DNA from 2 places in the Brevibacillus sp. MS2.2 genome. Region 2 is predicted to be linked to the other one. Evidence: predicted binding sites of a transcription regulator. Region 2 holds the regulator's gene; the other holds the start of a gene.
What was found. The regulator LexA, encoded in region 2, represses DNA repair genes until DNA is damaged. The targets are predictions, from matches to a motif close to CGAACATATGTTCG.
Positions count from the first base shown of each region.

Region 1: uvrB (excinuclease ABC subunit UvrB) is a predicted target of LexA. The motif match lies at 3,635-3,648, and genes of this name have one in related genera.

Region 1 covers NZ_JABSUZ010000025.1:13,175-19,057, reverse strand. The annotation lists gene HP568_RS20425 (PDZ domain-containing protein) at 1-717, shown strand, start outside; gene HP568_RS20420 (hypothetical protein) at 849-2,549, shown strand; gene HP568_RS20415 (flagellar hook assembly protein FlgD) at 2,614-3,546, opposite strand; gene uvrB (excinuclease ABC subunit UvrB) at 3,727-5,703, shown strand; gene uvrA (excinuclease ABC subunit UvrA) at 5,719-5,883, shown strand, end outside.
Region 2 covers NZ_JABSUZ010000020.1:51,952-57,834, reverse strand. The annotation lists gene HP568_RS18260 (SOS response-associated peptidase family protein) at 475-723, shown strand; gene HP568_RS18255 (DUF4269 domain-containing protein) at 669-1,277, opposite strand; gene HP568_RS18250 (DUF456 domain-containing protein) at 1,385-1,870, shown strand; gene lexA (transcriptional repressor LexA) at 1,922-2,545, opposite strand; gene yneA (cell division suppressor protein YneA) at 2,708-3,046, shown strand; gene HP568_RS18235 (DUF896 domain-containing protein) at 3,123-3,320, shown strand; gene crcB (fluoride efflux transporter CrcB) at 3,418-3,783, shown strand; gene HP568_RS18225 (HelD family protein) at 3,822-5,883, shown strand, end outside.

The DNA.
Region 1 (5,883 bases), on a different contig from region 2:
GCCTATTTGCTTCATTCTTTTTGGCTGACGCCAGCCGTGCTGTTCGTACAGATGGAGCCAGGTGCGATCAGCGGTGCGTTGTATCCAGGGTGGCCGTTCTTTTCGCCAGAAGCCGCTTCATTCGGACTGATGCTTCTGCCGACAGTGACCGGATTCTCTGATATGACGCAAACGATGACTCCGTATAGAAAAGCAACACAGATTGCGAAAAATTTGACGCTGTATGCGCTCATTTTGTTGGGTTTGTGCGCTCTGGTAGTATGGTTTTATCCGTTGATCCTGCTGGCCGCGATCTTTGCACTATTCGGTCATGAGGCGCTGTTTTTCTGGAGTCAGTATCAAGAAAGAAAGCGTTCGCCTTATTTCATCCAGTCTTCGCGTGGTGTAAAGGTAATGGGTGTCATTCCGGGGACGAGAGCAGAGGAGATCGGTATCACGCCTGGTGAGATTATCGTGAAAGTAAATGGCATTTCGGTGCGGGAAAAAGAAGATTTATATCCAGCACTACAAGCCAATCCTGCCTTTTGCAAAATGGAAGTACTCACCCGTGAAGGCGAGCTGAAGTTCGTACAGTGTGCGGTCTATGCGGGCAATCATCACCAACTGGGGATCATTGTGGTTCCGGATGCAAATACCCGTGCATTTGTTGATTTGAAACGCGCCAGTGTCGTCGAGCTGATCAAGCAAAAGCTGGAGAAGCTGAATGTAGGAGCATAAGGATAGTTGGGGAGAAGGTATGCAGTCAAACGTGCATATCTTCTTTTTTTTCGAGAAAAGCTTGTCCATTCGGAAACTTACGGGTGGCTGTCACGTCTCTATGTAGGAGGAAAAAAGAGGGAGTGGGTTCGGTGTTCAAAGTGAAAAGAACGGTCTCGTGGTTTTTGTCGGGTGCATTAGCTGCCGCCACGGTTTTTGCTGCCCCCTTATCAGGAGCAGGTGCAACGAGTCCTGTGAGCGTAGCGCAGGCTCAAGCGGTTGTGGCTGTGCCGATGCATGTGACGAAAGGTGTCCAAAAGCTAGTCAAGCTTTTACCGGAACTATCTTCGCGCTATGTCGTTTACGGTGGCGATGTAGATGGACCCGGTGTTAGCGGGGTGGTGGTCACGTTTGCACAATCTGCTTCTGAGGCCGAATCGTCCATGGATAATGCGATTTTTGACGGACAGACAGGGGAGCTGCTCAGACTGAATCTTACCCCGAAAGCAACAACAAAGCCTGCCTACCCAACTGAGCAGCAAGCCAAAACACGTGCGTTGGCTTTTGTTGCTGGTTTGCAGGGAACAGGTACAGGCAACACCTATCAAGCGAGGGAGGTTTATAAAAATAAGGACTTGTTGACGGTTCGACTGGTGCGAGTTCTGAATAATGTGGTACTCGATGACGATTATGATTGTCTCGTCAGTTTTGATGCATCGGGAAGAATCGTTTGGTTTTCTACGTTTGATGGCAGATTATATGAAAAAGTAAGTCCCTCTTCACTCCCATCTCCTCAGCGCGTCATCTCAGCCGAACAAGCTGTACGAAAGTGGCAAGAAAGCCGTCCATTGGAACTTGTTTATTTATTGCCCATTCATAATCAAAGTGATCAGGTAGATGCAAAGCTCGCTTATGTCCTGAAAAATGGAATCATAACGCAACAACATACAGGTAGTGCATTGGATGCTTTTAGTGGCAAACAATTGATAACAAAGAATAACCGAGCGACAACCCCGCCGTCTCAGACCATCAATGTGACTGGAACAGGTGAGAAGTGGGTAGCGCAAACCGAGACGCAAGCGCGAGATTTGTTACGCTTGTTGTTTAGCGTTGAAACAGAAAAGCTGCCGCTGTCCGTCTACGAGGCGAGTTACGACGATGGTTCAGCCCGTCGGTATTTCATATGGGGAAATTTTGGTGAGGGGTTATCCGATGCTGACAAGATATCTAGATTGGCTACCTTTCCTGAGGGAAGCAGTAACGGCGAGCAGCATCATCTCCTCGTGACGGATGCAAAGACAGGTCAACTGCTCGAATTTTCCACAAAGGAGAACAATCCGCAATGGTCAAACGTGAAAACGGATAAGAAGCGGGATCGGATGGAAGCGGATAAGCTTTTGAAAAGACTAACTCCGTCTGGAAGTAATCAGATACTAGTAACGGAGGATGGAGATGAAAGGTACACCTCGATCGTAGCTGATCCTCTTGTGAACGGCATTCCGGTTTATGGGATCAATCAGAGTGTGGAGGACGGGATGTATACGATTCGAATCGATTCATGGACGGGTACATGGGAGCAGGTGAGCATAAACAAACCGGTCAGTGTCAAATACCCGGCCCGTTCCCAAGCGCTTAAAGAACAAGTGGCCATGACCCGTTTACTGCAAACCTTTCCACTTGAGCTGACCTACATCCACAAGCCAGATTACGAGAAAGACACGATTACCTGGAAGCTCGGCTATGACCTTTCGTTTCGCCAAACTCGCTCGCATTGCTTCTGTGGGGGAGAATTTAAAGTAGATGATACGTTTTATGTGGATGCGATAACCGGAAAAGTGATCGTAAACGAATAGAACTCTGTATGTGAAAAAGCCGCCTTCTCCGATTTCGAAGATGTGCGGCTTTTTGTATAGGATTCTAGGCAGTTGCTTCGAATCCTGTGATTTGATTGAGACCGACTTTCTTATCATCCTGGAGGACGAATTCGACTACTCCGTTTTTCATGCTGACAGCTTTGACCACTCCGGTAAGAGGCGTATTGGTAGAGGTGCCGTCTGGATTTGTTTGAGACTGGTTGTACATGATGTTGTAGCCGATCATTTGCGCGTAGGCAAGGGAGTTGCCCATTGTTCTGTTTTCAGGTTTTACCGTCATGCCTACGATTTCTTCGGCTTTTACGGTTGATCCATTATCCAGCTGGAATTGTGCGGTACCGTTTTTGGTAGTAAAGCCAGTGATGACGCCATTCAAGATTTCATCCACCTTGGAAACGTCGTGTGTGGTAGCTGGATTGCCATCCCGGTCGACATCCTTGGTTACTTTATAGGAAATCTCTCGACCGATCATTTCCATGTACTTCACGCTATTATCGAGCGTATTGCCAGCCAGACCTTGCGATTCCAGTCCGGAGACGTCTGCCAGTGGAATCGGTGTCGATTCGCCTGCGACACGGAAGTAGATTTTGCCTTGATCCATGTAGACGGCATCAAGGACGCCTTCTTTCTTCTCCGTCTTAGTTTCTCCCGTCATCTCGTCTTTTGTAGTAAGGGAATACGAGGCTGTACGACCTACCAGCTTTTCATACTTTTCCAAAGTAACCATGCTGTTGTTCGATTGTTCCATCAGCGTGGTCATTTTTGTGATTTTTTCTACCATGGTCAGCATACTTGTTTGCTGGATGAACTGAGAGTTGTCCATTGGGGACATAGGGTCTTGATGCTTTAACTGCTCCAGCATGAGCTTCATAAAGGCATTTTGGTCGAGCTCGGTGGTGAATTCTTTTTTGCCTTTATAGCTCATGTGCGGTTGTATATAAGGGTTATTTTTAACGGTTGTTCCGGTATCTGACATGTCAATCCTCCCTGAAGGTGGCGAGTCTATCTGCGCATGTTTGCACTTCTTTCATCTTATATCGGAAAAATCAGCGAAAAGATGAAGACAAACGTTTGTTCGAATTTTGGGCTTAAACTAGCCGAAATTGTGTTATAATGGAAGTAGAAACAGTCATGCTATGAGGAGATGAACGAGGGAATGGAGCGTTTTGAATTGGTATCGGAGTTTCAACCATCCGGTGACCAGCCGACCGCCATTGCCGAGCTGGTGGCAGGGTTAAAGGCTGGCAAGCGACACCAGACATTGCTGGGTGCGACGGGAACGGGAAAGACTTTTACGGCTGCCCAGGTAATTGCTCAGGTGAACAGGCCAACACTCGTGATGGCACACAACAAAACTCTGGCCGCGCAGCTTTGTGCAGAGTTTAAGGAGTTTTTCCCGAACAACGCGGTGGAATACTTCGTCAGCTACTACGATTACTATCAACCCGAAGCATACATTCCCCAATCGGATACGTTTATTGAAAAAGACTCGAGCATTAACGACGAGATCGACAAGCTCCGTCACTCCGCTACCAGTGCGTTGTTTGAACGCCGAGATGTGATCATCGTTGCCTCCGTCTCCTGTATTTACGGATTGGGTTCGCCCGAGGAGTATCGGGAGCTGCTCTTGTCTTTACGTGTTGGCATGGAAACAGGACGGGACGAGATTTTGCATCGTCTGGTCGATATCCAGTACACACGCAACGACATCAACTTCACGCGCGGTACCTTCCGTGTGCGGGGTGACGTCGTGGAGATTTTCCCTGCCTCGGAGAGTGAGCAGGCGATTCGCGTTGAGTTTTTTGGAGATGAAATTGAGCGGATTACTTCGATTGACGTACTGACCGGCGAGATTTTGGGACAGCGTGATCACATTGCCATCTTCCCTAAATCTCACTATGTGACGCGTGAGGAGAAAATGAAGCTGGCTGTCCAAAGCATTGAGGCCGAGCTGGAAGAAAGACTGAAAGAATTCCGTGATGCGGGCAAGCTCCTGGAAGCACAGCGACTGGAGCAACGCACACGGTACGATATTGAGATGATGATGGAGATGGGCTTTTGCTCCGGTATTGAGAACTACTCGCGCCATCTGACAGGACTGCCTGCCGGGCATGCTCCATATACCTTGCTGGATTACTTCCCAGAGGATTTTATCGTCATGATGGATGAGTCGCATATGACCTTGCCGCAGGTTCGGGGGATGTATAACGGTGACCGCGCACGGAAGGATGTACTGGTCGAGCACGGATTCCGTCTGCCTTCTGCTCGCGATAACCGCCCACTCAAGTTCGAAGAGTTTGAAGGAAAGCTGAAACAAGCGATTTACATTTCAGCTACACCTGGACCTTATGAGCTGGAGCACAGCCCGGAAATGGTGCAGCAGGTGATTCGTCCGACAGGCTTGATTGACCCGACGGTAACGGTACGTCCGATCAAGGGACAGATTGACGATTTGATTGGCGAAATTCAAGCCACGATTGCGAAAAATGAGCGGGTTCTCGTCACGACTCTGACGAAGAAAATGTCTGAGGATTTGACGGACTATCTGAAAGAAATCGGAATCAAGGTCCGCTATCTTCACTCGGATATTAAAACGATTGAGCGGATGCAAATTTTACGTTCGTTGCGTTTGGGTGAGTTTGACGTGCTGGTCGGGATCAACCTCTTGCGGGAAGGCTTGGACTTGCCGGAAGTATCGCTCGTAGCGATATTGGATGCGGACAAGGAAGGCTTCCTGCGTAATGAGCGCTCGCTGATTCAGACGATTGGTCGGGCTGCGCGGAACGCAGAGGGACGCGTTATCATGTACGCGGATAAAATGACAGATTCGATGACCTCTGCGATCCGGGAGACAGAGCGTCGTCGTTCCATTCAGATGGCTTACAATGAAGAGCACGGCATCACGCCGCAAACCGTGAAAAAGTCCGTCCGCGAAGTGATCGAGGCGACCAAGGTAGCGGAGGAAAAAGCGGATTACTTGCCACATGCAGACTTCAAGAAAATGCCGAAGAAGGATCGCGTGGCTGTTATAGAACGTATGGAAGAAGAAATGAAGGAAGCGGCACGCAACCTCATGTTCGAGCGTGCGGCAGAATTGCGTGATTTGATTCTTGAGCTGAAGGCGGAACTCTAAGGAGAGGTTTTTTTCATGCCATTAGAACATATTGTCGTAAAGGGTGCACGTGCCCATAACCTGAAAAATGTTGATGTAGTCATTCCGAGGGACAAATTCGTCGTTCTGACGGGTTTGTCTGGCTCGGGTAAATCCTCGCTTGCTTTTGACACGATTTACGCAGAGGGACAACGACGCTAT
Region 2 (5,883 bases):
ATTGGGGGACAAATAGCCGAAATCGAGACATCAACTTCGAGGGGAACTGCCCCCCAGATAAATAGTTTTTAAACAGCATTATTTCTAACCCGGCCCGAATAACAGTCCGGGTTTAATGCATTTTTTGCCTGCGATTTAGTTAATTTTAATATCAGAGAACAGAGGTCCATTACCCGATAAATGTCACGGGAACAAAAGTTGTAGACTGGAGTTATTAATACTACACATATGTTGAATAGTAACTTTGGCAACTTTTTTAACATAAGTTATAGACTGATCCCTATAAATAAGCAGCATCAGACTAAGACTTGGAAAATAAGGACTTTGACTGCTGCTGTTATATAACGTTATCTCTCACAACGAAAACATGAAGAGGAAGGTCAATCAATGCAAATACTAAAATCTTCATGCTTAGAATGTTAACAATGTGTTACATCATATATAAAGTCAAGTAAATTAATAACTTTAACGATTTTGTTGACACTTAATATAAATGAGCGGATGCCTGTCATCTTAAAAAAAGAGGACGAGGACTTATGGCTTGATCGAGAGAAGTATGATCGGTTGCAGCTCCAGTCGCTGTTTACCCCCTATGATTCCAGCGAGATGATGGTGTATCCGGTATCCACCAAAGTGGGCAGCCCGAAAAATGATGATCCTTCCTGCATTCAAGAAGTAGAGATCGACTCATTGTTTGAAGATGAATCCTTTCGTAGGACCTGAACTCTTTGTCGTAATTCCTGTTCGGTTAACGACTCTAATTGCAACAAAGCCTCGTATGGATCATCACCCGGAATATGAAAGTATCGAGCAAATGCAGGCTCTGTTTTGATGCCGTTTTGCTTCAGAGCTCTGATATGTTGGTACGCATGCACGCCTCCTATGTCTAGCAATCGTGCTTCGATGTCCATATGACGATAGGCATTTTGCTTTTCGACAGCTACCGGTTGAGCAAACAATTCAAACCAAAAGTCAGCTGTGAAAAACGAGATTACGCACGTAGGAGTAGTTTTTACATCTAGGTGTGTCACTTCAAATCCGGGAAAGCATCCAAACGCTGTACGAACAGCTTGCTCAAACTGTTCCAGATCGTGACTCTCGCAAATAATATCCAAATCGCTTTGCACAACGTCAATATCTAATGGGATGGTTCCGGCAAGCACAGGACGGAATTCGGATAGTACCTCCATGATGTGGGTCTGTTGTATCGCGTCCCACGCCGCTTTTTGGCGCATCGTCCCTCTACCCAAGTAAGAAAGATCATGCCAATTTCTCATGAGACTACCTCCAGTCTACTTTCTTTTAAAATAGTTTAGACAAAAGTGAATAAGTACGCAACGAAATTGGTCATCACTCGTATACCTAGATGAAGGGAGTGTAGTAGATGGAAATATTTTTGTGGGTAGTGGTTGTGTTATTGTTCTTGCTAAGCATCGCAGGAATTTTTTTACCCGTTTTACCTGATACGATATTACTGTGGGCGGGCTTCTTGCTCTATCACTTTTTCATTGCAGATCCGGGAGCGGGATTGCCGGCCTCCTTTTGGTGGGGAATGGTCGTTCTAAGTATTCTGCTTTACGGTGCTGACTTACTGACGAACATGTACTTCGTGAAAAGGTACGGAGGGTCCAAATGGTCGTCCATTGCTGCGGCGGTCGGAATTATTCTTGGGATTTTCGTTTTCCCACCGTTTGGTATGCTGATTTTGCCGTTCGTATTCGTCGTTCTTGTAGAGTTAATGGTGCAGAAGCAATCGATGGAGCGAGCAGTGAAAGCGGGCGTAGGTTCATTGATCGGATTTTTGGGCAGTGCAGTCGTAAAAGTCATCTTGCAAGTTTCGATGATCATCTGGTTTTTTGTCGCCAGATAACATATAGAAAACGAAAAGGACAGCCGAGGCTGTCCTTTTTTTACGTGGAAACTAGTGAATGAGTCGATAAACACCGATGACTTTACCGAGAATGGTGACATGCTCCAGAATGATCGGTTCCATCGTGGCATTTTCCGGTTGGAGACGGAAGTGGTTCTTCTCTTTGAAAAATCTTTTGACGGTCGCTTCGTCTTCTTCTGTCATCGCTACGACAATGTCACCATTGTTTGCTACGTGCTGTTGGCGAACGATTACGTAATCTCCGTCGAGAATTCCGGCATCAATCATACTGTTCCCGGAGACGCGCAGCATATAAACCTTGTCAGAAGTCACGATATTGTCTGGAAGAGGGAAGTATTCTTCCACATCCTCAATGGCAGTAATCGGTTGTCCAGCGGTTACTTTTCCGATTACTGGCACACGGACGACAGAGTCTTCGAAATTGTCTTGAAAACGATCTTCATCGGATAGCAATTCGATGGCGCGAGGTTTGGTAGGATCTCGACGAATGAGGCCTTTTTTCTCTAAGCGTGCCAAATGCCCATGTACCGTTGAGCTGGAAGCTAGTCCAACAGCCTCTCCGATTTCACGTACAGATGGCGGATATCCTTTATCACGAACTTCCTTTCGTATGAACTCGATGATGGCTTGTTGTCTACTCGATAATTTTGACATAGAAAGACACCCCTGATTTCTCGAACATATTTTCCTATATTATACCATGGGAGCTTGCGTTCGACAAACATAAGTTCGATTCTTTGTTGACATGAACATATGTTCTCATTTATCATGAGGTTATAAGTGATCAGAACGTATGTTTGTGAGGAGGCTATTATTATGAATTCATCGACTGTTCGTAATCGTTTCGAGAAAAAAGAAGAACGCCGTGTTCGTTTTGGTATCACGAGAGGACAAGCTCTCTTGTTTCTTATTACATTTACTCTCTTTTTTTATTTGTTGACCGAACTAGTGTTTGCTTCTTCGCCAATAGAGGAGCCACAAGGTATAGAAGTAACCGTACAATCTGGAGATAGCCTATGGTCATTAGCTGTTCAATACAATCCAGATCCGCATATGGATGTTCGAGACTATATAATAGAGATTAAAGATGCGAACGGTTTAGAGAGCAACAGGATTTATCCAGGTCAGACTCTCATCCTTCCTGATACTCCGTAAGTGTTCGGCTGTCTTGCGGGATCATTCGAATGTGGTATAATGAAGCGGCACTACTACAGAGTGGGAGGAACCAGCAGTGGTATCTGACGCAGAAATTAAACGCATTAACGAATTGGTCAAAAAATCTCGCGAAGAAGGTTTGACCGAAGAGGAAAAGCTTGAACAAAAAGCATTGCGCCAAAAGTACATTGACGCCGTTAAGCTTTCATTGAGAGCAAATTTGGATTCCATCCGTTATGTGGAAGACCTTGAAGAAAATAAGCCAAAACAGTAAGATAACAATTACTGATACGACAGACATCCTCGCTTGACGCTAGGGTGTCTTTTTCTGTGACATACATAACAGCTTTGATAGCCAAGGAGGGAAAGCGATGGCCTGGATAGCTGTGGCGGTTGGAGGAGCAGTTGGCTCTCTTTTGCGCTACCTATTGTCTTTACTCGCAAACCAACCGGGATGGCCGTGGGGAACCTGGATCGCCAATGTTTGTGGATCTTTGATCATCGGCATCTTGTTCGTGCTAGGGAAAGAACGTGGCATTTTATCTCCGACACTCTATCTTTTATTTGCAACGGGGGTCATGGGAGGATTTACGACGTTCTCTAGCTTCTCCTTGGAAGTGGTCTCTTTTTGGGGAGAAGGCCACTTGTTGCGTGGCACTTTGTACGCTCTTCTCAGTTTGGGAGTCGGACTACTTTCTTGTGCGGTTGGAATATGGTTGGCTAGGCAATGGTCCTAATACGTTCAATGACACGATACATGTGAGGGGGAATGATTGTGAGTACACAGCATCGTGATTATGAATTGGAACAAAAAAAGCTGGATGATACCATTTCAGCGATCGACGAAGAAATGGAGCAGCTTCGTAATGATATTCGCGAGGCAACAGATGACTATGTGAAACAGGTCGTTAACTATAATAAGGCAAAGGATTTGCGTTACCTAGAAGATCAGGGGCGAGAGAAGCCTTATTTCGGCAGAGTGGATTTCTTGAAGGATGAAATCTACGAGCTGGACCAGGTCTACATAGGAAAACGGGGAATTGTACGCAGTGATACGTTTGATTCTGTCGTCGTGGATTGGCGTGCGCCTATCGCCAGTCTTTATTATTCCGGTGAGAGCAAAGACGCGTTTTACCGGATGGGACGCGAGATCGTACGTGGTGAAGTTCGATTAAAGCGTAATTTTGCGATCGAAGACGGAAAGATCGTCGGCATCTATGATGGAGCAGTAAAAGAAACGATTAACCGTGAGATGGGGCATCCCGACGAGTTTTTGCAAGAGGGCTTCATCGATGAATTTTTGGCAGCCAATCTGAATCAGGCGAACGATAGCAGACTAAAAGACATCGTCGCAACGATTCAATCTGAGCAAAATGATATTATCAGGGCGGAAAAAGAACGGCCCATTGTTGTGCAAGGAGTAGCAGGGAGCGGAAAAACGACCATCGCGCTGCACCGACTCTCCTATTTGATTTATAACTACCAGGATTCCATGATGTCCAAAAAGTTCATGGTGTTTGCACCTAACCGGATGTTTCTTACCTATATATCCGAGGTTTTGCCTGAGTTGGGGGTCGATGACGTTCAACAGTCTACCTTTGTAGATTGGGCAGCACGTCTTGTGAAGCCTCTGCTGCCAAAAGGATGGAAAATCGTGAGTCCTGATAAGCCCCTTCAATTGTTCTTCGAAGAGGGGCAGGATGAGCGCCAGCAAGAAATGACGCGAAACAGACTTCGCTTCAAAGGATCACTCGCTTGTCGGGAGGCGCTTGAGCAATACATTCGTCATATCGTCGACACAAGAATTCCTTTTAAGAAGCTCAGCTTTTTATACAACAAGACGAAGCAAGTCTTTTCCATTCCGGGTGATTTTATTCGTCAATGCTTCCTGGAGTTATTCGCGAATATGCCGTATCATCGCCGGGTAGAAGCGCTTCGCAAGCATTTGAAACAAGAAATGAACAAGCAATTGTTTGCTCATTTGCGAGAGCGAAAAGTCGATTTGGACAAAGAAGGCTTGTACAAATTCGAGAAAATGCTGGAGCAAATACTGGATTCGTACCTGACTTCGTTTCCAAGACTGGAAATCTTTGCGGCTTATCGCGAGTTGATTGCTGACGAGGAATTGCTGCGCAAGCTCGTACCTGCTGACATTTCAGACGAAGTTGTGCGTGATGTGACGCAGTCAAGTGCTGCGCTGTTTGCAGAGGAGAGATTGGAGCCGGAAGATATCGCGCCATTGCTATACTTGCAGCATATTGTTGAAGGAATGAATAAGGCAGAGCATTTTGATCATACAGTTGTGGATGAGGCACAAGACTTGAGTGCGCTGGAAATAGCCGTCATTGCATTGGCAACCAAGCGAAACTCGTTAACGATCGTGGGAGATATTGCGCAAGGTATTCATAGCTACCGGGGGATTCATGCCTGGGAAGAGTTGACGAAGGGCATTTTTGCACAGTTGTTTCCTTCCTATTACACGTTGTCGCAAAGCTATCGTTCGACAATTGAGATCATGCGTTGTGCCAATGAAGTATTGCGGCAGATTGAATTGCCCGAGACGGTATTGGCAAAACCGGTTTTGCGACATGGCGAAAAACCAAGCATGGTCAAGGCTCGTTCACGAGCGCAACTGTGGGAGGACATCTCTTCGCGTGTGGCTGCCTACCAGTCGGAAGGCTTCAAAACGATAGCGATCGTAGCGAAAACCATTCAAGCGAGTAAAAAAGCACATAAAGGACTGCAAGACAAGATAGCTGATCTGACCCTGTTGGGCAGCAAAGATAACCAATTTCCGGGTGGCGTAACCGTCATGCCTGCTTTTCTAACGAAAGGTT